3 regions of the Bradyrhizobium sp. WBAH42 genome follow, and region 2 is predicted to be linked to each of the others. Evidence: predicted binding sites of a transcription regulator. Region 2 holds the regulator's gene; each other region holds the start of a gene.
What was found. Region 2 encodes LexA, which represses DNA repair genes until DNA is damaged. Its sites were predicted from a motif close to TGTTCNNNNTGTGTTCNG; they were not measured.
Positions count from the first base shown of each region.

Region 1 (9,973 bases), 2.3 Mb from region 2:
CTTGCGGCCGCGCCGGCTCGCGCTGCTCGGCACCGTGGCCGCGCTGGGCGTGGCCGCCCTGGCTATTGCGCCGGGCGCTTCGCCGTACGGCATCACCTCCTTGATTGCGCCGGCTCAGGCGGCCGAAGCCGTCGCGACGCCGCCCGGCTTCGGCGATCTCGTCAGCAAGGTCAAACCCGCAGTGATCTCGGTGCGGGTCAAAATCGACCAGGACAACGACAAGAGCGCGATGCTGCAGCAGAACCGGATGGATTCGGACGAGGACACGCCGTTCGACCAGTTCTCGCGGCAGTTCGGCTTCCGCTTCCCGGGCGGTGCGAACGGCATGCCGCGCCAGCGCCACCAGATGATCACGGGCGAAGGCTCCGGCTTCTTCATTTCCGCGGACGGCTATGCCGTGACCAACAATCACGTCGTCGATCGCGCCCAGTCCGTGCAGGTGACGATGGACGACGGCACGACCTACACCGCGAGGGTCGTCGGCACCGATCCGAAGACCGATCTCGCGCTGATCAAGGTCGACGGCAAGAAGGACTTTCCGTTCGTCAATTTCTCCGACCAGAAGCCGCGCATCGGCGACTGGGTGGTCGCGGTCGGCAATCCCTTCGGTCTTGGCGGCACCGTGACCGCGGGCATCGTCTCGGCCAGCGGCCGGGATATCGGCAATGGTCCCTACGACGACTTCATCCAGATCGATGCGCCGATCAACAAGGGCAATTCCGGCGGCCCGGCCTTCGACATGAACGGCAACGTGATCGGCGTGAACACCGCGATCTTCTCGCCCTCGGGCGGCTCGGTCGGCATCGGCTTCGATATCCCGGCTTCGACCGCCAAGCTCGTCGTCGCGCAGCTGAAGGACAAGGGCGCGGTGACCCGCGGCTGGCTCGGCGTGCAGGTGCAGCCGGTGACCTCGGATATGGCCGACAGCCTCGGCCTGAAGGAGGCACGCGGCGCGATCGTCGACAATCCGCAAGATGGCAGCCCGGCGGCGAAGGCCGGCATCGAGGCGGGGGACGTCATCACCGCGGTCAATGGCACCGCGATCAAGGATTCTCGCGATCTCGCCCGCACCATCGCCGGCTTGGCGCCGGGCACGTCCGTGAAGCTCGATGTCTTCCGCAAGGGTGGCAGCAAGACCGTGACCCTGGCGCTCGGCGAGTTGCCGAACGAGCGGCAGGCCAAGGGCAACGAGGGCATGGGGCAGTCGGGTGCCGGCATGCCGCGCCTCGGCCTCAGCCTGGCGCCGGCAGGTGACGTTCAGGGCGCAGGCCAGAACGGCGTGGTCGTCACCGAGGTTGATCCGCAAGGCCCGGCCGCGCAACGCGGCATCCGGACCGGCGACGTCATCGTCAATGTCGGCGGCAAGGCTGTCAGCAGTGTCGGCGAGGTGCGCTCCGAGCTGGCGCAGGCCAAATCGTCGGGCAAGCGCAGCGTGCTGCTGCAGATCAGAAGCGCGGAGGCCACCCGCTTCGTCGCGGTGCCACTCGCCTAACGCGAACCTCGACCGCTACAAATCCAGAAAGGCGGCCTCGGGCCGCCTTTCGCACACGAGCTCGCCAGGTCCGATAACATTCTCGTTAACGGCAGGTAGGGTGACCGGGTGCGTCCGAAAAAGCCGTGTTCGCTGATCACACTCGCCAGGTGCCTCGGTGCTCTGCGGCAACGTCGCCGCTGAGAGGGGTTGCAAGCGTGGAACTTCGAACCTCGCGGCGATTTTTGGAACTCGCCGGCGGTTCACATGAGATCGGTGCCGACATGGATCGATTGAAGGTCTCGCTGAGGAGTGCGCTGCTGGTGGCGCCATTGGTGCTCTCAGGCGGAAACGCCCTCGGGCGCGACGACGGCCGCTACGCGGATTCCCCTCTGAAGCCATGGTTCGACAGTTTGCGCAGCCATCTCGGTCCGTGCTGCTCGGATGCGGACGGTTTCGCCGTCGCCGATCCCGACTGGGAGTCGCACAACGGGCGTTACCGTGTGCGCCTCGACGGGCAGTGGATCGACGTGCCGGATGAAGCCGTCATCACCGAGCCGAACCGGGCCGGCCGCACCATGGTGTGGCCGGTCAAGACTGCGTTCGGGATTTCGATCCGCTGCTTCATGCCGGGGAGCATGATCTGAGACCGGTCAGCGCGACCGTTTGGATGATTTGCGCTTCGATGATTTCTTGCTCGATGATTTCCTGGACGACGTCCTCGACGATTTCTTGGACGTCTTGTTGGCGCTCTTGCGCGTCGAAGCCTTCTTCGGGACCTTCTTTCCCTTCTTGCGTGCCTTCGACAATCCGATCGCGATCGCCTGCTTGCGGCTCTTGACGCGGCCGCCGCGCCCGCCTCGGCCGCTCTTCGCGGTGCCCTTCTTGTAGCGCCGCATCTCGCTGGCGACATCGCTGCCCGAGCTGCTTGAGTAGCGGCGTTTCTTTGCCTTGCGTGCCATGCATGTTCTCCCTCGGCGAGGAGAACCATTCGGCACAGCCATGGTTCCGGGAGCGCGGGCGGCGCAGCTAAAGCGCGATGCGATTAGGATGAACCGTCATCGCGCTTTAGGCTATTGTTCGAGCATGATCTCTTCGGAAAATCGCCGCACACTTTTCCGGACCATGCTCTAGAAGGAATTTGCCAGCTCGATCTCCGCTTCCAGCGCCTGGATGCGTCGTGCGGCCTCGCTAAAGGACAGATCCCGCGCATATTGGCCGGGCTGATAGGCCTCATCGCTCAGCCGCTTCAGCTTCAGGCCCTGCGCCCGCGTCATCTGCTCGCCAAGTACAAATCTGGCGTCGTATTTACCTTGAACCTGCATCTGGCGTCTCCGTCCTGAAATCGTGACTTGACTATATGTTCTTATTTTGTTCTAACAAGCCACGGACAACAGAATTAATGAAATTCGACGTAAAATCAGAGCCTTGAGGCTTGAGATGGCCGACGTCGAGGCGTCGGTGCGCGACCTCGTCGAGCGCGATCGCGACTGCACGGAAAGGGCCCTGGCGCAGATGGACCTGCGCCGGAAAATCAACCTCCTGATTGCCGAATGGAAGGCGGCCGGCGGCAGCGACGTTCTGCCTGACGTCCGCGACCGGGTGCGCCTTCGTCCCGTGAAGACAGGCGGCAATCCCGCGCGCGCAGCCGAGCGCCGCTGAGATCGTTGGCGCCGGATACCGCCAAGTGCCGACCCCAAGATAAGATGGAAGACAGAGGGTCCCGCAATGGCGGGGCCCTCCATGATTTGGGAGCGCCTATTTGGTGTTGGTCATGCTGCCCTTGTTCGTCATGGTGCCGCTCTGATCGGAGCCCGGGCCGGCGCCGCCTTGGCCCGTGGGGTCAGCGCCCTTGGAAGACTTGGTGTTGGCGCCGGTGGTCTGCGACGATGACGTCGAGGATCCATGCTTGGCCTTGTGCGACTTGGCCTGGGCGGCGAACGGCGTCGCGGCAAGGCCGGTTGCTACCATGACGGCGAGAGCGAGCTTGGTCGTGTTCATGCGGGGGAACTCCCTGTGTTAAATTGACGCAGGCAGCAAACCGCGCCTCGCGGCAGGAGTTCCCGGCAAAGCATCTTCCGTACGTCACGCACGCTTCAAGTTTGCTTGTCCTCGGCCAGGATGAACACGGCGCCGGTGAGCGTCGCGCCGATCGCGAAGGTCGTCACCAAGGTGAGGGCGAAGACCGTCGCGGCCTGGCCCCCGCCGTTATTCAGCAGGTTGGCCACGGCTGGATTGGACAGGACGAGCGCGAGGCTGAAGGTGAGGCCGAGCGCTGCGCCCATCATTGCATGCGTCATCAGCCTGATAAGGCCGCTGGCAGAGATCAGCTCGGACGACTTCTTGTTGTTGGTGCGCATGCGACGGCATCCCGAACTGCCACGCCAACGCGCTCGTGATTCCCTGGTTCCGTTCCGCTGAAGGAATTGTCATCGCCCGCTTCATCCGGCGTTCATGCCGGGCTTGCCAAGATGAGCGCCGGCAAAACGGGAACATCGACGGGGAACATCGACATGGGTAAGGTCGTCTTTCTTTACCGCTCGCTGGCCTATCGCAACGCAGCCGCGGACATCCTGCGCAAGGCGCGCAAGCTCCCGCGTGGCGCGGAGCGGAGCGCGGCTCGCCGCTACGCGAGGGCGCTGCGCGATCTCGCGCGAACGGAAGCCTGGCTCGAAGGGCGTATCGCGCGCGAACCGCGCACGGCTCAGCGCATGACGAGCGCAGCGTCCGGCTAGCCGGATGCGCGCTGCAATTCGGCAGCGCCCGCAGTGTCGAATTTGCCGGGTGCGGTCGTCGCGCTCTTGCGTGTCAACGGCACCTCCAGACGACACAACAGGCCCTCGGCGCGCCAATCGAACTGCGCCTGTCCGCCAAGCTGGGACTCGATGCTCGCAAGCAGGCTTCGCGTGCCGAAGCCGCGGGATTTCGGGGTCTTGACCAGGGGACCGCCGGATTCCTCCCAGCTCAGCGTGAGCCGCTCTGCGTCGACCTGCCAGTCGATCGCGAGCCGCCCCGATCGGGTCGAGAGCGCGCCGTACTTGGCCGAGTTGGTGAAGAGCTCGTGCAATGCGAGCGCCAGCGTCTGGGCCGTCGCCGGCACCAGCTGAACTTCGGGCCCTGCCAATTTGATCTGGCCGCCGAGCGAATAGGGCGCAAGCTCCTCGTCGATCAGCCTGGAGAGCTCGGCGCCCTGCCAGCTCGACAGCGACAGGATGGTGTGCACGCGCGCCAGTGCATTGATGCGCCCCTCGACGGCATTGACATAGGCCTTGACCTCGTCGGCCCGGGTGAGGCGCACGATCGACTGCGCCAGCGCCAGCGCGTTCTTGGCGCGGTGATCGACTTCCCGCGCCAGCAGGTTCTGCCGCTCCTCGGCCCGCTTGCGCTCGGTGATGTCGACGGTTACGCCGCTGACCCGCACCACGCGCCCGCTCTCGTCGGTCGTCGCAGCCGCCGTGCCGACGCACCAGCGCACCTCGCCGTCGGGCCGCACGATGCGAAACTCCGTCTCGTAGGCGCGCGTGCCCTTGTTGAATTCGGCGATCGCCTTGCGCAACTGATCGACGTCGTCGGGGTGCAACAGGGCCTGAACGCTGCCCGGAGTGACCTCGAAATCCTCGGGGCTGACGCCGAAGATGCGGTATTGCCCCTCGTCCCACATCCAATCGCCGCTGATCCAGTCCCAGTCCCAGGACCCCATCTTGCCGGCCGCGATCGCCATGCTGCGCCGTTGCTCGCTCTCGCGCAGCTTCGCGGTGGAAGCCTCCAGTTCCGCGGTGCGGGCGCGGACGCGGTCCTCGAGCTCGTGGTTCAGCCGTTCGAGCTCGCGCGTCTTGCGGTAGAGCTCGGCAAACACCTTGATCTTGGCGCGAAGCACCTCCGGCACGACCGGCACCGGCACGTAATCGACCGCGCCCATCTCGTAGCCGCGCAGCCGGTCGATGTCGCTGACCTGGATGGCTGAGATGAAGATCATCGCGGTCTTCTGAAAGCGCGGATGCTCGCGGATCATCGCGGCGAGCTCGAAGCCGTCGAGCTCGGGCATGCAGACGTCGACCAGGATCACCGCGATCTCGGTCTTGAGCAGCACCTCCAGCGCCTCGCGGCCCGAGGAGGCGATCACGAGGTTCTCGCCGAGATCCTTCAGGATCACCTCATAGGCGAGCAGCTTGGCCGGCTGATCGTCGACGAGCAGGATGTTGACCTTTTCCTGGTCCATACGCGGGTCCAACTCAGCGATGCAGCCACATGCGGATCGCAAGCAGCAATTGGTCGGTGTTGACCGGCTTGGCGAGGTAATCGGACGCGCCGGCTTCGAGGCACTTCTCGCGGTCGCCCTTCATCGCCTTGGCGGTCAACGCGATGATCGGCAGACGGGAGAAGGCCGGGTTCTCGCGGATCACGCCGATGGTCTGGTAGCCATCCATCTGCGGCATCATGATGTCCATCAGCACGATCGCGATCTCCGGATTGGATTCGACCAGTGTCACCGCCTCGCTGCCCGTCGTCGCCGTCAGCACTTTCATGCCGCGTCGTTCCAGCACGCTGGACAGGGCGAAGATGTTGCGGGCGTCGTCGTCGACGAGCAGGGCGGTCTTGCCGATCAGGTCCTCGTCGGAACTGTTCAGCTTCTCCAGCATGCGCTGCTTCTCGACCGGCAGCTCCGTGATCACGCGATGCAGGAACAACGCGGTCTCGTCGAGCAGGCGCTCGGGCGATTCCACGCCCTTGACCACGATGCTGCGTGCCATGGTGTGGAGCTCGGCATCCTCCTCGGCGGAAAGCTCGCGGCCGGTGAACACCACGACGGGGATGTTCGACAGCGCCTCGTCGTTGCGGATCTGATCGAGCACCTCGAAGCCGCTCATGTCGGGAAGCCTGAGGTCTAGCACCACGCAATCGCAGGGCTGCTCGCGCAGCGTCGAGAGCGCGCCGGCCCCGGTATCCGTGGCCAGGATCTCGATGTCGTCGTGGTGCAGCAGCTCGCGGATCGAGAGCTGCTCGGCCTCGTTGTCCTCGACGATCAAGAGCCGCTTGCGCCGCGGCCGCGCATATTCCTTGATCTGCGTCAGCGCGGCCGAGACGCCCTCGGTCGTCGTCGGCTTGTTGACGAAGGAGAACGCGCCGCGCGCCAGCGCATGCTGGCGGTCCTCGTCGAGCGTGATGATCTGGACCGGGATGTGGCGGGTGAGCGGATTGTGCTTGAGCTGGCTCAGCACGGTCCAGCCGAGCATGTCGGGCAGGAAGACGTCGAGGGAGACGGCCGTCGGCTGGTACTGCTTGGCGAGCTCGAGGGCCTCGGCCCCGCGCGCGGCGACCAGGACCTTGAAGCCCTTGTCGCGGGCCAGATCGACCAGCACGCGGGCATAATGGGGGTCGTCCTCGACGATCAGGAGGATGGTGTCGCCGGGCTCGAGGTTGAGGCGGTCGTCGGGCAGCTGCTCGATGACGCGCTGCTGGTCAGGCGCGGCCGGCTGCAGCGCCGGCGGCTGGCTGTATTGCTGCGGCGCTGGCGCCCGCGGCGCGAGGGTCGGGCCGGAATATTTCAAGGGCAGATAGAGCGTGAAGGTCGAGCCCTTGCCCGGCGCGCTGCGCAGGTGGATCTCGCCGCCGAGCAGGCTGGCCAGCTCGCGGCTGATCGCAAGGCCGAGGCCGGTGCCGCCATATTTGCGGCTGGTGCCGGCGTCGGCCTGCTGGAACGCCTCGAAGATCAGCTTCTGCTTCTCCAGGGGAATGCCGATGCCGGTGTCGGACACTTCGAAGGCGATCACGGCCGGCGCGGAGTTCAGCACCGGATGATCCGTCCCCCAGCCGCCGATGGCGCCGGTGACCTGCAGGCGCACTTCGCCGTCGGCGGTGAACTTGAAGGCGTTGGAGAGCAGGTTCTTCAGAACCTGTTGCAGCCGCTTGGAGTCGGTCACGATGCTGCGCGGCAGGTTCGGATCGACGTCGATCTTGAACGACAGGTTGCGGTTGTCCGCCTCGTGCCGGAACGGCCGGCCGACGGTCTCGAGCAGGTTCGCGGTCAGGATTTCCTCGGCGTCGACCGTCACGGTGCCGGACTCGATCTTGGAGAGATCGAGAATGTCGCTGATGAGGTTCAAGAGGTCGGTGCCGGCGCCGTGGATGGTGCGGGCGAATTCGACCTGCTTGGCCGAGAGGTTGCCATCGGGGTTGTCGCTGAGCTGCTGCCCGAGGATCAGGATCGAGTTCAGCGGCGTGCGCAGCTCGTGGCTCATATTGGCGAGGAATTCGGACTTGTACTTCGACGTCAGCGCGAGCTCGGTCGCCTTCTCCTCGAGCGCGCGGCGGGCCTGCTCGATCTCCTGGTTCTTGCGCTCGACTTCGACGTTGCGCTCGGCGAGCTGCTGCGCCTTCTGCTCGAGCTGGTCGTTGGTCTGCTGCAATTCGCGCTGCTGGGTCTGCAGCTCGCCGGCGAGCTGCTGCGACTGCTTGAGCAGACCTTCCGTCTGCATCGTGGCCTCGATCGAGTTGAGCACGATGCCGATGGAGTCGGTGAGCTGCTCCAGGAACGTCATCTGCGAGGTCGTGAAGGAGACGAGCGAGGCGAGCTCGATCACGGCCTTGACCTGGCCTTCGAACAGGACCGGCAGCACGACGAGGTTCTTCGGTGCGACGCGGAACAGCGCCGAGTTGATCGGGACCACGTCGGACGGAATGTCGGAGACGACGCGCGGCCGCTTGTCGAAGGCGCACTGGCCGATCAGGCCTTCGCCGAACTGCAGCACCGGCTGATAGGGGTAGACGCCGTCGCTGGCGTAGGAGGCGAGCAGCAGGAGCTGGGGATCGTTCTCGTTCTCGACCTGGTAGATCACGCCGGTGTGGGCGTTCACCAGCGGCGACAATTCGGTGAGCAGCAGCCGGCCGACGGTGGTGAGGTCGCGCTGGCCCTGGAGCATGTTGGTGAACTTGGCGAGGTTGGTCTTCAGCCAGTCCTGTTCCGTGTTCACGTCCGTCGTGAGACGGAGGTTGGTGATCATCGTGTTGATGTTGTCTTTCAGCTCCGCCACTTCGCCGCGGGCGTCGACCTGAATCGACCGCGTCAGGTCGCCCTTGGTCACCGCGGTTGCGACTTCCGCGATCGCGCGCACCTGCGAGGTCAGGTTGGCCGCGAGCAGGTTGACGTTGCCAGTGAGATCCTTCCAGGTGCCGGCGGCGCCGGGCACGTTGGCCTGGCCGCCGAGCCGGCCTTCGACGCCGACCTCGCGCGCCACCGAGGTCACCTGATCGGCGAAGGTCGCGAGCGTCTCGGTCATGTTGTTGATGGTGTCGGCGAGCGCCGCGACTTCGCCCTTCGATTTCACGGTGAGGTTCTGCTTCAGATCGCCATTGGCGACCGCGGTCACCACCTTGACGATGCCGCGGACCTGCTCGGTCAGGTTCGCCGCCATGAAGTTGACGGTGTCGGTGAGATCCTTCCACGTGCCGGCGACGCCGGGCACCTGGGCCTGGCCGCCGAGCTTGCCCTCGGTGCCGACCTCGCGCGCGACACGCGTCACTTCGCCGGCGAAGGCGTTGAGCTGGTCCACCATGGTGTTGATGGTGTTCTTCAGCTCGAGGATTTCGCCCTTCACGTCCACTGTGATCTTGCGCGAGAGGTCGCCGCGCGCGACCGCTGTGGTGACTTCGGCGATGTTGCGGACCTGGGTGGTGAGGTTCGCAGCCAAGAGGTTGACGTTGTCGGTGAGGTCCTTCCAGGTGCCGCCGACGCCGGGCACGACGGCCTGGCCGCCGAGCCGGCCTTCGGTGCCGACCTCGCGCGCCACGCGCGTGACCTCGGCGGCAAAGGAGCGGAGCTGCTCGACCATGGTGTTCAGGGTGTCCTTGAGCAGCAGGATCTCGCCGCGCACGTCCACCGTGATCTTCTTCGACAGGTCGCCGCCGGCAATGGCGGTCGCGACCTCGGCGATGTTGCGGACCTGCGCCGTCAGGTTGGAGGCCATGAAGTTGACGTTGTCGGTGAGGTCCTTCCAGGTGCCGGCGACGCCGGGCACTTCGGCCTGGCCGCCGAGCTTGCCCTCGGTGCCGACCTCGCGCGCGACGCGCGTCACTTCGCCGGCAAAGCCGTTGAGCTGGTCCACCATGGTGTTGATGGTGTTTTTCAGCTCGAGGATTTCGCCCTTCACGTCGACGGTGATCTTGCGCGACAAGTCGCCGCGCGCGACCGCGGTCGTCACCTCGGCGATGTTGCGGACCTGGGCCGTGAGGTTGCCCGCCATCGAGTTGACGCTGTCGGTGAGATCTTTCCAGGTGCCGGCGACGCCGGGCACGTTGGCCTGACCGCCGAGCCGGCCTTCGGTGCCGACCTCGCGCGCCACGCGCGTCACCTCGCCCGCGAAGCGGTTGAGCTGATCGACCATCGTGTTCAGCGTGTCCTTGAGCTGAAGGATCTCGCCGCGCACGTCCACGGTGATCTTGCGCGACAGGTCGCCGCCGGCGATCGCGGTCGCGACCTCGGCGATGTTGCGGACCTGGGCGGTG
Region 1 is NZ_CP036533.1:3,147,840-3,157,812, forward strand. It holds gene DCG74_RS14710 (Do family serine endopeptidase) at 1-1,492, shown strand, start outside; gene DCG74_RS14715 (hypothetical protein) at 1,756-2,118, shown strand; gene DCG74_RS14720 (DUF6496 domain-containing protein) at 2,125-2,433, opposite strand; gene DCG74_RS14725 (DUF3072 domain-containing protein) at 2,602-2,796, opposite strand; gene DCG74_RS14730 (hypothetical protein) at 2,912-3,133, shown strand; gene DCG74_RS14735 (hypothetical protein) at 3,230-3,472, opposite strand; gene DCG74_RS14740 (hypothetical protein) at 3,568-3,831, opposite strand; gene DCG74_RS14745 (hypothetical protein) at 3,985-4,206, shown strand; gene DCG74_RS14750 (HWE histidine kinase domain-containing protein) at 4,203-5,690, opposite strand; gene DCG74_RS14755 (HAMP domain-containing protein) at 5,704-9,973, opposite strand, start outside.
Region 1: a site for LexA is predicted at 2,833-2,850, ahead of DCG74_RS14725 (DUF3072 domain-containing protein). Genes of this name have one in related genera too.

Region 2 (9,973 bases):
CCCGACGCTGCCGCTGAGGATCGGGAGATCGAAATTGTTGTTTCCGACCGTCAGCGTCGCGGTCTTTGGGCTTGGTTTTGCGTCCATCAGAGGTCCCCGATGTGTGGTGAAACGGGCCGGAGCCGGAGGCCCCCAGGGCGACCATGGGGGCAGGCCGGATGTTCCAGAATGTGGGGGAGATGGGTATATTATTGCTATGTGCGCTGCAAGATCGCCGCACGCATGGTCGACTTACGTCGTAGCCTGATCCTTGAGCCGGGCGAGGCTTTCCTGGCGGCCCAGCACGTCCAAAACCTCAAATATGCCGGGCGACGTCGTCCGTCCGGTGAGCGCCGCCCTGAGCGGCTGGGCGACCGCGCCGAGCTTGAGACTATTTTCCTCCGCAAAGGCGCGTAGCGCGGCCTCGGTGGTGGCGCCGCTCCACGTCTCGACTTTCTCCAGCGCGGAATGAAGCTGGCCGATCAGCTTGCGGTTCTCGGGCGTCAGTAGCGCCTCCGCCTTGGGATCGAGCGCCAGCGGCCGGTCGGCGAAGATGAAATGGGCGCCGTCGATCAGCTCGATCAACGTCTTGGCACGCTCCTTGAGGGCCGGCATGGCCTTGAGCAGCTGCGCGCGCGTGGTGTCGTTTAATTTGGCCTTAATCTCGTCGCGGCTCGGCACGATGTGGTCGAGCACGTCCTCGAACATCTTCACGAGTGATTGATCGTCGGCGTGACGGATGTAATGGCCGTTGAGGTTTTCCAGCTTGGCGAAATCGAAGCGGGCGGCGGCGCGGCCGACGCTGGCGAGATCGAACGCTTCGATCATCTCCTCGGTCGAGAAAATCTCCTGGTCGCCGTGGCTCCAGCCGAGCCGGACGAGGTAGTTGCGCAGCGCAGCCGGCAGGTAGCCCATGGCGCGGTAGGCATCGACGCCGAGCGCGCCGTGCCGCTTGGACAGTTTCGAGCCGTCCGGGCCGTGGATCAGGGGGATGTGGGACATGCTCGGCAGCGCCCAGCCCATCGCATCGTAGATCTGCTTCTGCCGGGCGGCGTTGATCAGGTGGTCGTCGCCGCGGATCACATGGGTGACGCCCATGTCGTGGTCGTCGACCACCACCGCGAGCATATAGGTCGGGTTGCCGTCGCCCCGCAGCAGGACCAGATCGTCGAGGTTCTCGTTCTGCCAGACCACGCGGCCCTGGACCTGGTCCTCGATCACGGTCTCGCCGGTCTGCGGCGCGCGCAGGCGGATGGTGGGCTTGACGTCGCTCGGAGCCGCCGCGGGGTCGCGGTCGCGCCACATGCCGTCATAGAGGCGGGTGCGGCCTTCCGCCCGCGCCTTCTCGCGCATGGCGGCGAGCTCCTCGGCGGTGGCGTAGCAGCGGTAGGCCTTGCCGTCGGCCAGCAGCTGCTCGGCGACCTCGCGGTGTCGGGCGGCGCGGGCGAACTGGTAGATGACCTCGCCGTCCCAGCCGAGCTCGAGCCACTTCAGCCCGTCGAGAATGGCGCCGATCGCCGCCTCCGTGGAGCGTTCGCGGTCGGTGTCCTCGATCCGCAGCAGCATCTTGCCGCCGTGCTTCTTGGCAAAGAGCCAGTTGAACAGCGCCGTGCGGGCGCCCCCGATATGGAGGAAGCCGGTCGGCGAGGGAGCGAAGCGCGTGACGACGGAATCGGACATTCTTGGCAGGGCCTATGCATTGGAGGCGGTGGTGTATAGCAGGAACGGGACATAACTAAAGGGCGACGGCGGACCTGACAGGCCTTGCTTAAGCTCTTGGCGCGGCCACGCGAATTTGGCAGAAGAACCGCTGATTTCCCTACAGGATTTTCGTAATGACAGAACCGGTGGCAGCTGAGGTTGGGCGCGATTTCATTCGTGACATCATCCAGGCCGACCTCGACCAGGGCAAATACAAGGAGATCGTGACCCGGTTCCCGCCGGAGCCGAACGGCTATTTGCATATCGGGCACGCCAAGTCGATCGCACTCAACTTCGGCATCGCCCAGGAGTTTCCGGGCCGCTGCCACCTGCGCTTCGACGACACCAATCCGGTCAAGGAAGAGCAGGAATATATCGATTCCATCCAGGCCGACGTGCGCTGGCTCGGCTTCGACTGGGGCAAGAACCTGTTTTTCGCCTCGGACTATTTCGACCGCCTGTATGAATGGGCGGAGCAGCTGATCCGCGACGGCCTCGCTTATGTCGATGACCAGACCCAGGAGGAGATCCGCCTCTCGCGCGGCACGCTGACCGAGCCCGGCAAGAACTCGCCGTTCCGCGACCGCTCGGTGGAGGAGAATCTCGACCTGTTCCGCCGCATGAAGGCCGGCGAATTCCCCAACGGCGCGCGTGTGCTGCGGGCCAAGATCGACATGGCCGCGGGCAACATCAACCTGCGCGACCCCGTGCTGTACCGCATCCTGCATGCGCACCATCCGCGCACCGGCAACGCATGGTGCATTTATCCGAGCTACGACTATGCCCACGGCCAGTCGGACGCGATTGAAGGCATCACGCATTCGATCTGCACGCTGGAGTTCGAGGACCACCGGCCGCTCTACGACTGGTTCATCGAGAAGCTGCCGGTGCCGTCCAAGCCGCACCAGTACGAGTTCGCGCGCCTCAACCTGACCTACACGCTGCTGTCCAAGCGCGTGCTGACGCAGCTCGTCCGCGAGGGTCATGTCGCCGGCTGGGACGATCCGCGCATGCCGACCATGGCGGGCATGCGCCGCCGCGGCGTGCCGCCGGCCGCATTGCGCGAATTCGTCAAGCGCATCGGCGTCGCCAAGGCAAACAGCGTCGTCGATGTCGGCATGCTGGAGTTCTGCATCCGCGAGGAGCTGAACCGCACGGCGCAGCGGCGCATGGCAGTCTTGAGGCCGCTCAAGGTCGTGATCGAGAATTATCCGGAAGGACAGACCGAGGAGCTCGAGGCGATCAATCATCCGGACGACGCTAGCGCCGGCACGCGCAAGATCACGTTCGGCCGCGAGCTCTATATCGAGCAGGACGATTTCATGGAGAACCCGCCGAAGAAGTTCTTCCGCCTGTCGCCGGGCAACGAGGTGCGGCTGCGCTACGCCTATTTCGTCAAGTGCACCGGCGTGATCAAGAACGACCAGGGCGAGGTGGTGGAGCTGCGCTGCACCTATGATCCCGCGACCAAGGGCGGCAACGCGCCCGACGGCCGCAAGGTCAAGGCGACCATGCACTGGCTGCCGGCGGCGACGTCGAAGCCGGCGGAGATCCGCATCTACAACCAGCTGTTCGCCAATCCGAGCCCGGACGCTTCGAACTTCGCGGCCGATCTCAACCCGAACTCGCTCGAGATCCTCGCCGATGCGCGGGTCGAGGCGTCCGTTGCGGAGAGCAATTCGACCGAGCCGATGCAGTTCGAGCGCCAGGGCTATTTCGTCCGCGACAAGGACTCGACGCCGGGCAAGCCGGTGTTCTCGCGCACGATCGGCTTGCGCGATACGTTCGCCAAGGAAGTCGCGAAGGGCTGAGGCGAGGGCATGAGCAGCGAAGCCGACGCCATCGTTTCCGCCATCATCGCGAAATGGTGCGTCGGCTTCGCGACGCTCGATGCGACCGCGCTGTCCTCGCTCTATGCGAAGAACGCGTTCTTCTTTGGCTCGAACCCAAAACTCTATCGGGGCAGGGACGGCGTTGCCGATTATTTCAACGGCCTGCCGCGCTGGCGCAGGCCGAGCGCGACCTTCTCCGACGTGTACGCCGCGCAGGCCGGCCCTGACCTGATCAACATGGCCGCGATCATCACGTTCGATCTCGCCGGCGAGCGGGACGATCTCGTCGTCAAGATGAGCTGGGTCATCATCCGCGAGGAAGGCGACTGGAAGATCGTCAATCACCACGCCTCGTCGCAGGCGCCGCTGATTTAGCGGTCGTTCCATCAGTGTCGTCATTCCGGGGCGCGCCACTCGGCGCGAGCCCGGAATCCATACTCACGATGGTGGTTATGGATTCTCAGATGCGCAATTGCGCATCATAGCTCGCGACTTCGTCGCGCCCCGGAATGACGATTGAAACGAACGCGCGCCTGCCGCGTTGGCCGCGATCCCAACCAAGGATCCCGCCATGCAGAACATCGCAGAGCATATGGAAGTCATCGGCGCCGACGGTGTCCATGTCGGCACCGTCGACAGGGTAGAGGGCAACCGCATCAAGCTGACCAGGAAGGACAGCGGCGAGGGCAGCCACAAGGGCCACCATCATTTCATCGACAAGGGCCTCGTTGCCGATGTTGAAGGCAACAAGGTGCGGCTGTCCGCCAAGGCGGACGTCGCCGTGACGATGGAAGAGGAAAAGTAGGGCGCTCCGTCGCCCGTTCCCGATCTGTACCGCTATTCGCGCAGCCGCACGGTCCGGTAGCCTCCGCACCCGTCGCGTATCGCAAGGTGCAGGGGAATGGCGGAGCCGGGGCGGCCAGGACGCTCCCAGGGAGTTGCCGGGACGTGGCCGGTCGGCCGCGCCGCCCCGGCCGGCGGCTTTGCGCCGGCGGGGTTTGGCATCTGGCCGGCCATCGTCGAAATGCTGCGCCAGTGGGCGCGCGCCGAGGCCGGGCCAGGCCGGCTGTTGCCGTGGGTGCCCGTCGCCTTTGGCGGCGGCATTGCGCTTTATTTCGCCGCCGATCATGAGCCGGTGCTGTGGGTGGTTGCCGCGACGGCCATCGCGCTGATGCTCGGCGCGGTGTTGCTCCGGCGGAGCCGGCTGTTTGCGCCTGCGATCATGATCGCGGCGGTCGCCGCCGGATTTGCCATGGCGACCTGGAAGACGGCGCGCGTCGCCCATCCCGTGCTCGCCAAGCCGCTTTATTCGGTGTCGCTGTCGGGCTTCGTGGAAGCGCGCGACATTCGCGAGCGTACCGATCGCTTCGTGCTGCGCGTCAGCGCGATGGAGGCGCAGCGCGGCGACGTCAAGCTCGAGCGCGTCCGCCTCTCGGTGCGCAAGGGCACGGCGCCCGAAGTCGGCAGCTTCGTGCAATTGAAGGCGCGGCTGCTGCCGCCGATCTCGCCGGTGCGGCCCGGCAGCTATGATTTCTCGCGCGACATGTTCTTCCAGAGCATCGGTGCCTCCGGCTTCGTAATGGGCGCGATCACGGCGTCCAGGCCGCCGGATGCCGGCGGCCTGCGGCTGCGCTATGCCGCCTTCATGCAGGGCCTGCGCGATGCGATCGACGCGCGCATCCGCGCAACGCTCGAAGGCGACAACCGGGCGATCGCAACGGCGCTGCTCACGGGGCGGCGCGATGCGATCACCGCGCCGGTCAACGATGCCATGTTCGTCTCGGGGCTCGGCCATGTGCTGTCGATCTCCGGCTACCACATGGCGGTCGTCGCCGGCGTCGTCTTCTTCGCGGTGCGCGCGCTGCTGGCCTTGATCCCGGGGCTGGCGGCCGGCTTTGCCATCAAGAAATGGTCGGCGGCCGCTGCGCTGGTCGCGGCGGCGTTCTACCTGTTGCTGTCGGGCGCGGAAGTCGCGACGCAACGATCGTTCTTCATGACGGCAGTGGTGTTGATCGCCGTCATGGTCGATCGCCGCGCCATCACCTTCCGCACGCTGGCGGTGGCGGCGCTGATCGTGCTCGCGGTCGCGCCGGAGGCGCTGGTGCATCCGAGCTTCCAGATGTCGTTTGCGGCAACGCTCGGGCTGGTCGCGCTGGTGCAGATCGGCATGCCGAACCTGCTCGCCTCACCCGATCATTCCGCGACGGCGCGGATCGCGCTGTGGGGCGGCCGCGAGATCGCGATGCTGTTCCTGGCCTCGCTGATCGCGGGGCTCGCGACCACGCCATATGCCGCCTTCCACTTCCATCGCGTGACGCCATACGGCGTCATCGCCAATCTCGGCGCCATGCCGGTGGTGTCGGCGCTGGTGATGCCGGCCGGGCTGCTCGGACTGCTCGCAGCGCCTTTCGGGCTCGACGGCGTGTTCTGGTGGTTGATGGGAATCGGCATCGAGTGGATGGTCCTGGTCGCGCGCTGGGTGGCGGCCCTGCCGGGCGCCGTCGGCCGCATTCCGGCGTTCGGGATCGCGCCGCTGATCGCGGCGAGCCTCGGGCTCATCGTGATGGGCCTGTTGCGCACGCCCTTGCGCTGGTCCGGCGCCCTGGTGCTGCTGGCGGCGATCCTCTGGGGGCTGTCGGTGCGCCAGCCTGATGTCCTGATTGCCGGGGATGGTGCGAGCGTCGCGGTCCGGGGCGCGGATGGGCGCTTGCAAGTGATCCGCGCCAGCAAGGACAGCTTCCTGCTGAAGGAGTGGCTGGCCGCCGATGCCGATCCGCGTGATGCCGGCAACGCCTCGTTGGCGAGCAGCGCGTCATGTGACGAGTCCGGTTGCGTGGCGCCGCTCGCGGACGGACGGCTGATCGCGTTGGCGACGCGCATCGACGCGCTGGCCGATGATTGCAGCCGCGCCGCGCTGGTGGTGACGGCGCGGCCCGCGCCGCCCGACTGCGCGGCGATGGTCGTCGATCGGGCGCGTCTTGCCAGTCAGGGCGCGCTGGCTCTGACGCGAAGCGGAGAGGGTTTTTCGGTGCAGGCGGTGAGGGCGAGAGGGGCAAGCCGTCCTTGGCTGCCGGCCGGCGCCGGCGAGGGGGATTTCGACGGCAGCCTCGTGCCGAAGACGGCCGTGCCTCGCAACCGGGACGCAACGCCATCGGAGGCCGACTTGCAGGCCGACGATTGAAGATCGATGCGGGGAAAATCGGTCCGACGGGATCCCGCAGGACGCAAACCATACCATCTCGCCGGCCGCGGCCGGCGATGGCATTTGAATTTGGCCCTCGACTTTTCGGTCGGGGCCGACGGCGTCAGCCGATCGGCAGGCGCGTGATCGTGGGCCGCGTGTCGGCGACGATCTGCGGCTTGTGCTCGCGCTCGATGGCTTGCTGCGTCACCGGCAATTGCAGCACGGTCGCGCGCTGGCCTTCGACGAGCTGCGTCACCAGCACGTACTTGCCGTCCGGAAATTCGATCGCGTCATGATGGCGATCGGGAATGTGCGGGTCGATCTTGCCGAACTTGCCGACGCGGGAGTTGACGGTTCGCGTCCAGATCCAGCGGTTGTCATAGCGGACGTTATCGGCGAAAGCGAGCTCCGTTCCCGGCAGCAGACAGACCGCGACGGAGAGATCGGCTTCGGAGGCGAAGCCGCGCGTCGAGGTGCCGCGGAAGGTTGTCGTGACGATCGTCTCGCCAACTTCGGCGGGGCGCGTCGCGACGGCATGCAGGCTATAGTCACACATCGGGTGCTCCTCATACTGGGATAGCGACCCGCGTCTCTTTCGAGGCGCAGGCCTCTATCAGAGTGGAAGCCTCCAACGCTCTGCTCGGTTATGGGCAAATCTGCGGCTCGCATCCGCAGCACGCGATCACATTATCTTTCCCGGATTCGATAGGAACAAACCTCGCGTCCTTGCATTTGGCCCGCACTATCGGCGCTGTCGGCACAACTCTACCGGCGGAGCGAAATGGCCGCGTGTCCGCATGGGCGAGTGTCGCGCGGGAAGAGGCGCCGAACAGTCAGCGCAGAACCAGAAAGACCATCCAGCCGGAGCGGACAAGTATCCGCTCCAATCTTGGATCGACGATCGAAGCGCGCGTAGCGCTTACTTCCGGTATCAGTACTTCCGGTAAAGCCCGATCAGCTTGCCCTGGATCTTCACGCGGTTCGGCGGAAGAATGCGGACCTCGTAGGCGGCATTGGCGGGCTCGAGCGCGATCGAGGCGCCGCGGCGGCGGAAGCGCTTGAGCGTGGCCTCCTCGTCGTCGATCAGCGCCACCACGATGTCGCCGGTATTGGCGGTCTCGTTGCGCTGGATCAGCGCCATGTCGCCGTCGAGGATGCCGGCCTCGACCATCGAATCGCCGCGCACCTCGAGCGCGTAGTGCTCGCCGGAGCCGAGCATGTCCGGCGGGACGCTGATGGTGTGGCTGCGGGTCTGCAGCGCCTCGATCGGCGTGCCGGCCGCGATGCGGCCCATCACGGGCACCGCGACGGGGCGCTCGCCCTCATCCGCGGGCGGGCTGGAGCTCGCGCGCACCTTGCCGAGATTGCCCTCGATGACGCTCGGGGTGAAGCCGCGGCGATTGCCGGCTGCGGCCTGGAGCTCGGGCAGCTTGATCACCTCGATGGCACGGGCGCGGTTGGGCAGGCGGCGAATGAAGCCGCGCTCCTCGAGCGCAGTGATCAGGCGATGAATGCCTGACTTCGAGCGCAGGTCGAGCGCATCCTTCATCTCGTCGAAGGACGGCGGCACGCCGCTTTCCTTCAGACGTTCGCTGATGAACCGCAGAAGCTCGTATTGTTTGCGCGTCAACATCTCGACCAAAGTCCCCCGGTTGATGTCGTTCGATTCCGAGACGATGAAGTCGGCAATAAGCCGCTACATCCTCGAAACAAATCATGAACGGACACTATATGTTCGATATGTGTTCCGCAACTGCTTAATTTATGGTGAACGAGGCCGAACTCGCGGAATGCGTGCGGCCGGGCAGCTCAGACGGGCAGCCGCAGCACCTCGCAAGGTGTGCCGGCCTCGGCCTTCGGCGCGAACGGTGCGCGCACGAGAAGTACCTGTGCCGCAGAGAGATTCGCAAGCAGGGAGGAGTCCTGATGGCTGACGGGAAGGGCGACGCGCGTGCCGTCGTCGCGTACCTCCAGCCGCGCACGCAGATAATCCTCGCGCTGGTCGTTGGCGCCGAGATCGCGGCCCAGCACGGCGCGCTCGCGCTGATGATGAATCACAGAACCGCCCGACAGGGCCCGAATCAAGGGCACCATGAACAGGAAGGCGCACACGTATGACGACACGGGATTGCCGGGCAGGCCGATCACGCGCATCGCGCCGAGGCGACCATGCATCATCGGCTTGCCGGGCCGGATCGCGATCTTCCAGAACGCAATCTCGATGCCTTCGCCCTTGAGCGCCTGCTGGACCAGATCGTGGTCGCCGACCGACGCACCGCCGGTCGTGACCAGGATGTCGGCGCCGCTCTCGCGTGCGCGGCGGATGCCGGCGGACGTGGACTCCAGCGTATCGGCGGCAATTCCGAGGTCGATGGTCTCGGCGCCCTCGCTGCGGGCAAGGGCGTGCAGGGCATAGCCATTGGAATAGACGATCTGACCGGGACCAGGCGCGGTGCCCGGCATGACCAGCTCGTCGCCGGTGGCGAGAATCGCGACCCTCGGGCGGCGGATAACGGCGAGATGAGGATGATTCATTCCGGCGGCGAGGGCGAGATCGCGCTCGGTGAGACGGATTCCCTTGCGCAGCAGCACGTCGCCTTCGCGGAAGTCGATGCCCGCAGGGCGGATGTGCCGGCCACAAATTGCGGCTTCCTTGATCGTGACATGCGTGCCGTCGGCAATTGTGTCCTCCTGGATCACGACGGCATCGGCGCCGTCGGGAACGACGCCGCCGGTGAAGATCCGCACGGCTTCGCCGGGGCCGACCCTTCCCGCGAACGGCCGACCCGCCGCGACCTCACCGACGACGGTCAGCCTGGTCTCGATGGCCGCGTCGGACGCGCGCACGGCATAGCCGTCCATCGCCGACATCGCCTCCGGCGGCTGCGTACGCCGCGCCGCGACATCGTGCGCGAGCACACGATGGTGGGCCTCGTCGAGGCGAACCATCTCTTCAGCCAGCGGCTCGGCGCCGGTCAGCACCGCGGCGAGCGCGTCAGAAACCGGCATCAGGGCCACGGGCGAACTCCGCAACAAATCAGGACTCGGTCGGCAAGTTCTAGCTGAGCGGAGGGACTGAAGCAAAAAGGCCTCCCTGGCCAGCAAGAAGCCACACTTCCTTTCGGTCTCGGGTCGGCTTATCTTCTGTCCATGACAAAACTGCTCGAAAAGGCGCTCAAGGCCGTGCGGCAGCTTCCTGCGGATAGCCAGGACGAGATCGCGCGCGCCATGTTGGCTTTGAGCGACGGCGGAGAGGAGGCTGAGGAAATGGATCCCG
Region 2 is NZ_CP036533.1:5,460,751-5,470,723, reverse strand. It holds gene gltA (citrate synthase) at 1-87, opposite strand, end outside; gene gltX (glutamate--tRNA ligase) at 232-1,659, opposite strand; gene DCG74_RS25605 (glutamine--tRNA ligase/YqeY domain fusion protein) at 1,815-3,491, shown strand; gene DCG74_RS25600 (nuclear transport factor 2 family protein) at 3,501-3,887, shown strand; gene DCG74_RS25595 (DUF2171 domain-containing protein) at 4,084-4,317, shown strand; gene DCG74_RS25590 (ComEC/Rec2 family competence protein) at 4,414-6,693, shown strand; gene DCG74_RS25585 (hypothetical protein) at 6,818-7,252, opposite strand; gene lexA (transcriptional repressor LexA) at 7,628-8,329, opposite strand; gene glp (gephyrin-like molybdotransferase Glp) at 8,506-9,714, opposite strand; gene DCG74_RS25570 (hypothetical protein) at 9,847-9,973, shown strand, end outside.

Region 3 (9,973 bases), 3.5 Mb from region 2:
TGCCGATTTGAAGTTCCGGCCATGCCGCACGCAAGAGGATGGCGGCCAGTTTCCGGTAACGCTTCCTTAAGTCTGTTAAGCGGGCGGTAACCCGACTTAACAGCCCTTTAACTTAAAACTCTCGATAAATCCTACGCGAAAAGTTCTTGGTTCCGTAACCGTCCGGTTTTGCTCGCGCGGCGGCGCGGACATCGCTCGGTTGCGACAGTTGCGTTGGAGTGAGTGATGAAGAGGCTCGTTGTGGGCGCAGCCGCGTTGGTTGCAGCCGGCTGGACAGCTTCGGCAGAGGCCGCCGATCTCAATTACGGGCAGCGTGCGCCCTATACCGTCAATCAGCCGCTCAATGCCTATAGCTGGGCAGGTCCCTATCTCGGCGGCAACATCGGCTATCAATGGGGCTCGGTCGACAACAACCCCACCAAGCCGTCCGGCTTCGTCGGCGGTGTGCAGGCCGGCTACAATTTCCAGAACGGCCCGTGGGTGTTCGGTGTCGAGGGCGACATCCAGGCCGCCGGCGCCGACGACACCTTTGCGCCGTGGAAATTCTCCAACCCATGGTTCGGCACCCTGCGCGGCCGCGCCGGCTATGCGTTCAACAACGTGCTGTTCTACGGCACCGCCGGCCTCGCCTTCGGCGAGCTGCGGGCGCAGACCTTCGGCTGGACGGAGTCGCACACCACCGCCGGCTGGACCATCGGTGCCGGTGCGGAAGTCGGCCTCACGCCGAACTGGAGCGCCAAGCTCGAATATCTCTACATCGATCTGTCGACCAGCCAGTTCGCAATTACGGGCGTATCAAACGGCTATAGCGCCAGCGTTGTCCGCGCAGGCGTGAACTATCGCTTCTGACATCCAAAGAAGAAAATACCGGACCAGCCTCCCGGCCGCTCGCGGCCGGGATTTTTTTCGCGCCAGGCTCGCTAGGAGAGGATCACAAGATTGACCGCCTTTGGTCCCTTCCCCTTCTTGTCCGGTTCGACTTCGAAAGTAATACGCTGTCCTTCGGCAAGGTCCTTCAGTCCCGCCCGCTCCACAGCGGTGATGTGAACGAAGACATCGCGACCGCCGTCGTCAGGCTTGATGAAGCCGTAGCCGCGCTCGCCGTTGAAGAACTTGACCGTTCCCGTCATGGCCATCGGGAAACTCCCCCTCATTGCTCCTCCGCCGCGACGCAGACTCACGTCGCGACATGACCGGGCCATACGGAGCCCGGGAGCTGGCCATCCCTTGGACGGACCTGATCGGTCCGGCGGGATCTTTCTTAGGGCCTTCACTCCGCCGCAACCATTCGCGGAAGCGGAACGTAAAGCCAGTCACGGAAATAGCATAATACGGTTCTTCGCAGATTGACTACCGGTCCTGCATATTTTTCCCAAGAATGCCGGAGTGTTACGGCCTGACGTTAAGGCTTGGGCGCCTCCAGTCGGAATCTGGCAGCCCCGCCCTGGCCGAGCGGTATTTCCAGCTCCGGCAGAATGGTCTTGAGCTCGCCGTGCAGCGTGTAGGGCGGGTTGACGATCAGGAGCCCGGTGGAAGTGAGGGCGGCGCTGTCGGCTTGCGGCGCGACGCTGAATTCGAGGCGCAGGCATTTTCCGGTCGGCTTTGCTGCAGCTGCGAGCCGCGCCACGGTTTGCGCCAGCGTGTCGGTGGCGCGCCGGTTCTTGGCGGGATACCAGATTACGTAGATACCGGTCGGCCATTTCGCGAACGCCGCCGAGAAGACTTCGCCCAGCCGCTCGAACTCGTCCTTGGCCTCGAAGGGCGGATCGATCAACACGAGGCCGCGCCGCTCCTTCGGCGGCACGAAAGCCGGCAGCGCCACCCAGCCGTCGAGATCGACCACGCGGGCCTGCTCGTCGCGGCGCAGCGCGTCGATCAGCGCTTTCCGTGCCTTCGGCTCGAGCTCGCAGGCGACGAGCCGGTCCTGCGGCCTGAGCAGGCCGCGCGCGATCAACGGCGAGCCTGGATAGACCTTCAGCTCGCCCTTCGGATTGAAGGCGCGGACGATGTCGAGATAGGGCTTCGTCAGCGCCGCGCTCTCGTTCGACAGGCGCGCCTGCAGCAGCCGGGCAATGCCGGTCAGCCATTCGCCGCCGCGGCGCGCCTCGTCGCTGTCGAGATCATAGAGGCCGGCGCCGGCATGGGTGTCGATGACGCGGAACGCTGCCGGCTTGTCCTGCAGATAAGTGAGGATGCGCGCCAGCACGATGTGCTTGATGACATCGGCGAAGCTGCCGGCGTGGAAGGCGTGGCGGTAGTTCATGGGATAGGACTACGTTGTCTGGCGCGATCCCATCCCCTTGTCATTGCGAGCGCAGCGAAGCAATCCAGAATCTTTCCGCGAAGGCAGTCTGGATTGCTTCGTCGCAAGGGCTCCTCGCAATGACGGGGCCTAGCCGCCCCTGATCGGCGGCATCGTCACCTGGTCGCGGCGGCAGGCGCGGCGCTCGATCTCGTCGCAGGCGCGGAATTGCAGGTCCTTGCTGAGGCAGATGCGGACCTCGGACAGCCGTGTCCGGTTGCAGGTGACCGAGACGGCGGCATTGCTGAGACCCGGATTGGCCTTGATGAAGGCCTCCTCGACCTCCGCCGGCGCGACGGTCTTGGGCTGCGACAGATCGAGATACTCGGCCGGAATCTTGATCGCGGCGCGCGCCTTGCGGATCATCTCGAAATAGCTGCGGCCCTCGAGTCCGGAACAGGTGCCGTGCTTGTCCCACTCGTTGAAGATCAGGCCCGGCGCCGGCATCAGGTCGAGCATCGAGGAGACGATGTTGCGGTTCAGGCGCGGCGCCGGCCGCTGGCAGTATTCCGGAAAACCGTTCTCGTATTGCGGCCACAGCCCATGCACCACGAACGCGTAGGGCCGGCCGCCGCACTGCATCTGAGACCGGCCGCCGCGTTCGGCTGCTTCCTCGCAGAACGAGGGCGACCACGACAGCGACAGCACATAGAAATCGAACTCGCCGGGTGCGTTCTGCCGCTTGTCCTGCGCCTTCGCACCGCCGGCGAGGGTGGCCAACCCCGCGGCGAGGATCAGCGAGATCATCAGACGGGACAACGAACGCAATCTGGAGTGAAACATGGCGACGCCCCTCAACTAGACTGTGCACACAGCCTAGCAGGCGATGGGAACATTTCAAGAACAAAATTGGGGCGGCAGTCGTCGGCCGCCTGATCAGCCCGAATCAGCCGCTTCGGTCAGGGCTTGGCGGCGCGGCAGGCCGGATTGTAGGCCCAGTTGCGGTCGACGCCGACCACGCACCACTCGACGCCGTTGCCGTAGCCGGCGAAGCCGCCATCCTCAATGAGCGAGAAATGCACCTTGCGTACCTTGCCGTCGGTGAGCATGGCGTCAGCGGTGCAATAGCGGCGCGGAATGTTGTCGGACTGCCAGGGGCGGAACGCGACCTCGCGAACGGCGGAGAAGCCGGTGATCTTCAACGGGGAATTCCAGAACCCGCTTTCCTTTTCCCAGAATTGGGTGGCGATCGTCGGCAGCGCCCTGTCGCAATCGGCCACGGCGCCGTCATAGCGCGGCCCGCTCAGCCAGAAATTCAGCTCGAGCGGATTGGCGGCCCTGGCCTCGCCGAGCGACAGCGCTCCCAACATGAGGCCGAGCACGGCGGCAAAGCGGAGCGATTTCTGGGAGGGGGCGCGCATGGTCAATCCGGACAGCTGGCTCTTGCGAAGGTCGGACGGTGCCGCGAAGGTTAGGGGAGGTCAAGTGCAGCGCGGCAACACTTCGCCAGGACTTGACCAAGATGTCGCGGCCAACAGGGTTCGGTTCTTTTCACGCCCCTCCCGGCACCGTAAACTGGCGCCAGCCAATTGGAGTGACGGGAATGCGAATCATTGCGGCCGCGGGCCTTCTTGCCAGCCTGGTTGTCTCGGGCATGATGGCGAGCCAGTCGGCGCGCGCCGACATCTTTGCTCCGGTGCCGCCGTTCAAGGGCAACGACACCGGCGGCATCATCGCCTATTCGATGGCGACCCAGGTCGATGCGCGTCAGGTCGCGGTCGATCACTGCGCCCGCTACGGCAAGGTCGCGAAATTCCTGGGCGTGCAGGCCTATGAGGGCGGCTACATCTCGTTCGCCTGCCGCTGGGTGCCCTATGGCGCCGCCGATCGGCCGATCCGCACGCTCTACTGAGGCGCTGTCGTAGCGCCGCACTTCTCTCAGCCGGGAGCCTTCGACATGACGCGCAAATTCGCTTTGCTCGGCTCGACGCTCTGCCTCGCGTTGTCGGCAGGCGGCGCCAGCGCCGACGACCTGCCGGTACGCAAACCCGGTCTTTGGGAGATGAAGCTGGTCACATCAGGCTCGCCGGTGCCCGAAATGACCATGCGGCACTGCACCGACGAGACCGTCGACAAGGAGATGAGCAACAACGTCTCCCCGATGGCCAAGCAGATCTGCGCCAAGCAGGAGATCAAGAAGACTGCGACCGGCTATGTCAGCGATTCCGAGTGCAGCGTCGCCGGCGTCAGCACGACCTCGCATGCGGAGATCACCGGCGATTTCAACTCGGCCTACACGGTGAAGACGACCTCGCATGCGCAAGGCGGCGTCGCCGGCACGGCCGGGCGCGATAGCACCACGACGCTGCAAGCCAAGTGGCTCGGGGCCTGCAAGCCGGATCAGAAACCCGGCGACATCGTCATGCCCGGCGGCTTCAAGATGAACACGCGCGACATGGACAAGCTGAAGGCGCTGCTGCCGAAGTAGGCGTGCTCGGCGCGCGCGGACGGTGCGCTCCCTCGCCCCGTTCTTACGGAGAGAGGGTTGGGGTGAGGGGCCTCTCTCCGCGAACGAGATTTTTGTGAGACCGGTAACCCCCTCACCCGAATTCGATCTGCGATCGCATTCGACCTCTCCCCGCAAGCGGGGAGAGGTAAGAAAGCCTACACCGGTATCCGCACGCTCGCCCTCAATCCCCCCATCGGGCTGTCCCCCAGCGTGATGTCGCCGCCATGCGAGCGGGCGATGTCGCGGGCGATCGCGAGCCCCAGGCCGGTGCCGCCTTCGTCCTGGTTGCGGGCGTTGTCCAGCCGCAGGAACGGCTTGAACACCTCTTCGCGCAAGTGCGCGGGAATGCCCGGGCCGTCGTCATCGACGGTGACGGTCAAATAACGGTGATCGCGCTGGCCGGTGATGGCGATGTTCTTGCCGTAGCGCGCTGCGTTGGTGACGAGGTTGGCGAGGCAGCGCTTGAACGAGGCCGGCTTCACCGTCACCACGGGCAGACCGTTGAAGGCGACGGTCGCGGTATGGCCGTGGCGCTCGGCATCGCTGCGCAGCTCCTCGAGCGCCTGTGCCATGTCGGTCGGCTGCGACTGCTCGCCGGAATCGCCGCGCGCAAACGCGAGGTAATCCTCCAGCATCATCGACATCTCGTCGACGTCCTTGCGCATGCCCTCGAGCTCGGGATTGTCGCCGATCAGTGCCAGCTCGAGCTTGAAGCGGGTCAGGATGGTGCGCAGATCGTGGCTGACCCCGGCGAGCATCGCGGTGCGCTGCTCCATCGTGCGCTCGATGCGCGACTTCATTTCGAGGAAGGCGACCGCCGCGCGCCGCACCTCGCGCGCGCCGCGCGGTCTGAAGTTCGGCGCCTCGCGGCCCTTGCCGAAACTCTCGGCGGCATCGGCAAGGCGCAGGATCGGCTTGATCTGGTTGCGCAGGAACAGCACCGCCACGATCAACAGGATCGAGGACGTGCCGACCATCCAGAACAGGAAAATCTCCGAGTTCGAGGCATAGGCGGCGCTGCGCTGCGCGAACACGCGCATCACGGCATCGTCGAGCTGGATGCGGATCTCGACCAAGTTGGAGCGGCCGACCGTATCGATCCAGAACGATCGCCCGATCTGGCGGCCGAGCTGCACCGACAGCGTCTGGTCGAGCAGCGAGAAGAACGGTTTTGGTCCCGGCGGCGGCATGTCGCCGGCGGGCAGGAAATCGACGACCAGACCGAGCCGCTGCTGCGCGATGCGGCGGATCTCGTTGCGGTCCTTGTCCTGCGGATAGCCCTTGTAGACGTCGATGAGTGCGGCGATGTCCTGCACCACCGCGGCCGACAGGCGGCGCGTCACCGTGTTCCAGTGCCGCTCCATGAACACGAAGGCGACGACGGATTGCAGCACCACCATCGGCACGATCATGATGAGGAGCGCGCGGGCGTAGAGGCCGGTCGGCATCCAGCCCTTGAACGCGTTGCCCATCCAGCCATTGGCGGCGGAGACGCGGCCGGCGGCGCTCTTCAGAAGCGTCAGGCCGGTATCGATCGTGCTCATCTGGCGCGCTTCACTGGTTTATGGCGAGGCCACCAGCCGGTAGCCGATGCCGCGCACCGCCTGCAGGAACAGCGGATTGGCAGGATCGGTCTCGATCTTGCGCCGGAGGCGGTTGATCTGCACGTCGACGGCGCGCTCATTGACGCTGCCGTTGCCGGTCAGCGCGCTGCGCGGCACGGTCTCGCCCGGCGTCTCCGCGAGAATCCGCAGCATCTCGCGCTCGCGGTCGGTGAGGTGGATGACCTCCTCGCCCTGGCGCAATTCGCCGCGCTCGAGATGGTAGACATAGGGACCGAACGCGATCTTCTCGACCGCCGTGGCCTGCGGCGGCGGCGCGGCGCGCTTGAGGATGTTGTTGATGCGCAGCGCCAGCTCGCGCGGCTCGAACGGCTTTGCCACGTAATCGTCGGCACCGATCTGCAAGCCCTCGATGCGGGCTTCCGCCTCGTGGCGCGCCGTAAGCATCACGATCGGCACCGACGATGAGGTGCGAATGAAGCGGGCGAGGTCGAAGCCGGTCTCGCCGGGCATCATGACGTCGAGGATCAGGAGATCGAAATGCAGGCCCATGAGCTTCGAGCGCGCATCGCCGGCGCTCGCCGCGGTGGTGACGCGGTAGCCCTCACTCGCAAGAAAGCGCGAGAGCAGGTCGCGGATGCGGCGGTCGTCATCGACCAGCAAGAGATGCGGGGCATCATCGGCCGGTTGCACCGGCGGGCGGGCGATCGTGGCAGTGAGCGGCACGGTCACTCCTTGGCGTCTTGGTTGACGGAAGCGAAGATCGTCTCGAGCACCTTGTCCGGATCGTCGCGGTCGATCATCGCGCGCAGGAAGCGCTTGACCGTCTCGGCATCCTGGGGCCCCATCTCGGCGAGCGCCCTGGTGATCCGCGTGGTCTGCAGTCCGGCGAGCTTCTGCACCAGCGCCTCGCCCTTCGGTGTCGCGTAGAGCAGGCGCTGGCGACGGTCATTGTCGCCGGTCTTCTGCACGATATAGCCCTCGTCCAGGAGCTGCTTCAGCACCCGGCCGAGCGACTGCTTTGTGATGCGCAGGACGTCGAGCAGATCGGCGACCTTCAGCCCGGGATAGCGGTAGACGAAGTGCATGACCCGGTGATGGGCCCGGCCGAAGCCGAATGCCTCCAGCTCCTGGTCGGGATCGCCGACGAAATCGCGATAGGCGAAGAACAGCAGCTCGATGATATCCCAGCGCAAATTGCCTCCGTCGCCTGCGGCCGGCTTGGTCCCGGCGGCATCTTGAGGGGGAGTCGCGAAATTTATGTCAGGCATATTGACGTATCTTGGGTTCAATGTTACAAAAGGATCGACCCACACGAAACTTTAGATCGTTTCGCGCCGGGTGGCATCGGAGCAGGACGGCCGGAGAGAGCCGGACAGGCGGCGACGGCCGAAGCAGATCTACCGTGCGATTGTCGAGCGGCATTTCGGCAAAACATACTGGACTTCCGCCTTCCGCAAAAGCATGTCCTCGGGGACATGCTGGCCGCGGAAACCGGCCGTAACATGGCTGGTGGCGGTCCGGCCAGAAACCCAATCAAGCCAGCCGGGCCCGAACGGGCAGGCGGGCGCGAGAAACAGCGCCGCCACCGGCAGCGGGAGGCAAGGACATGAGCATGACATTCGACATCCAGCCCGCATCCAATCCGACGCCTGAGAAGGACCGTGTCGCCAAGCTGGTGGATCCCGGCTTCGGGCGGGTGTTCACCGATCACATGGCCATCGTCCGCTACAACCAGGCCAAGGGCGGCTGGTACGAGGCGAAGATCGAGGCGCGCGCCAACTTCCAGCTCGATCCCGCCGGCGCGGTCCTGCACTACGCCCAGGAGATCTTCGAAGGCCTGAAGGCCTACAAGCGCGACGACGGCGGCGTGAACCTGTTCCGCCCCGACGCCAATGCGCGGCGCTTCAAGGACTCGGCCGATCGCATGGCGATGGCGCAGCTGCCGGAAGACGTCTTCATCGAGGCGGTCGAGCAGATCGTGCGCATCGACCGCGCCTGGATGCCGGGCGGCGAGGGCAGCCTTTACTTGCGCCCGTTCATGATCGCGAGCGAGACCTTCCTCGGCGTCAAGCCGTCGTCCGAATACATTTTCGCGGTGATCGCCTCGCCGGTCGGCTCCTACTTCAAGGGTGGGCCTGCGCCGGTCTCGATCTGGGTGTCGGAGAACTACACGCGCGCCGCGATCGGCGGCACCGGCGCAGTGAAATGCGGCGGCAATTATGCCGCGAGCCTGCGCGCCCAGGCCGAGGCGATCCAGCATGGCTGTGACCAGGTTGTCTTCCTCGATGCGGTGGAGCGCCGCTACATCGAGGAGCTCGGCGGCATGAACGTGTTCTTCGTGTTCGACGACGGCTCGCTCTCGACGCCGCCGCTCGGCACCATCCTGCCCGGCATCACCCGCGACTCCATCATCGCGCTCGCCCGGGATGCGGGCAAGACGGTGCGCGAGGAGCCTTATTCGCTCGATCAGTGGCGCAAGGATGCGGCCGCAGGCAGGCTCAAGGAAGCGTTCGCCTGCGGCACCGCCGCCGTGATCTCGCCGATCGGCAAGGTGCGTTCGGTCAGCGGCGACTTCGAGATCTCGGGCGGTGCGGCCGGCCCCGTCGCCATGGGCTTGCGCAAGCAGCTCGTCGACATCCAGTACGGCCGCACCAACGATCCGCACAACTGGATCCGCAAGGTGTTTTGATCTCGTCACCCTCCCCTGAAGGGGGAGGGTCGATCGCGCGCAGCGCGAGCGGGGTGGGGTGATCTCTCAACTCGGGCAGTGTTCGATGTGGAGAGACCGTCACCCCACCCCGTCTCTCATCTTCGCTACGCTCAGATGCGAGCCGACCCTCCCCCTCCAGGGGAGGGTAAGAAGCGCAATGTTTGTGGACTCTTGCGCAGTGAACGTGCTGCTGCCGACAGGCGACAAAGCCAGGACACAACAAGCATCCTGGACATCGCAATCATGGCAAAAAAGCTCTCCCAACCCATGAAATGGGTCGTACTCGCCGCCATCACCGGCGTTTGCGTTTTCGGCATCCTGACCATCGGCCCCACGCACGAGGTCGCAGCGCAGGACCGCTCGCCGATCGTCGACGTGCGCACCGGCGATCCCGAGATGAATGCGGCGATCGCGCGAGCCCGCGCCACGCTCCCCACCTTCTGGACTTCCTATGAATCGCCAAAGCCGTCCGAGACCGGACATGCTCTGAAGGTACACTTTACGACCCGCAGGGGCGGCGAGCACGTCTGGATCGGCGAACTGAAGAAGCAGCCCGGCGGGACATATTCGGGCCTGTTCGCCAACGAGCCGCGCGATCTGCCGGGCAAACACGCAGGCGATCCGGTCAAGTTCACCGAGGCCGACATCTCGGACTGGATGTTCATGCGCAACGGCAAGATCGTCGGGGGCGAAACCATCAAGCCGCTGCTCAAATCCATGCCGAAAGCCGACGCCGACGCGCTCCGGGCGCGGATGGAGCAGCCGTAGAATGACCTTCTTCCTTCTCCCCTTGCGGGAGAAGGTGGCGCGAAGCGCCGGATGAGGGGTTGTTTCCGCGAACTCAGCATGGCGTTTGTGGATAGAGACCCCTCACCCGTCTCGCCGCTTCGCGGCGAGCCACCCTCTCCCGCAAGGGGAGGGTAAAAGCCCCCGGTTGCCGCCCCGCG
Region 3 is NZ_CP036533.1:1,981,696-1,991,668, forward strand. It holds gene DCG74_RS09265 (outer membrane protein) at 226-849, shown strand; gene DCG74_RS09270 (cold-shock protein) at 921-1,136, opposite strand; gene DCG74_RS09275 (23S rRNA (adenine(2030)-N(6))-methyltransferase RlmJ) at 1,403-2,263, opposite strand; gene DCG74_RS09280 (ribonuclease T2) at 2,393-3,085, opposite strand; gene DCG74_RS09285 (hypothetical protein) at 3,202-3,663, opposite strand; gene DCG74_RS09290 (hypothetical protein) at 3,846-4,154, shown strand; gene DCG74_RS09295 (DUF3617 family protein) at 4,200-4,730, shown strand; gene DCG74_RS09300 (ATP-binding protein) at 4,907-6,295, opposite strand; gene DCG74_RS09305 (response regulator) at 6,314-7,045, opposite strand; gene DCG74_RS09310 (MarR family winged helix-turn-helix transcriptional regulator) at 7,042-7,584, opposite strand; gene DCG74_RS09315 (branched-chain amino acid aminotransferase) at 7,923-9,005, shown strand; gene DCG74_RS09320 (YegJ family protein) at 9,270-9,794, shown strand.
Region 3: a site for LexA is predicted at 3,131-3,148, ahead of DCG74_RS09280 (ribonuclease T2). Genes of this name have one in related genera too.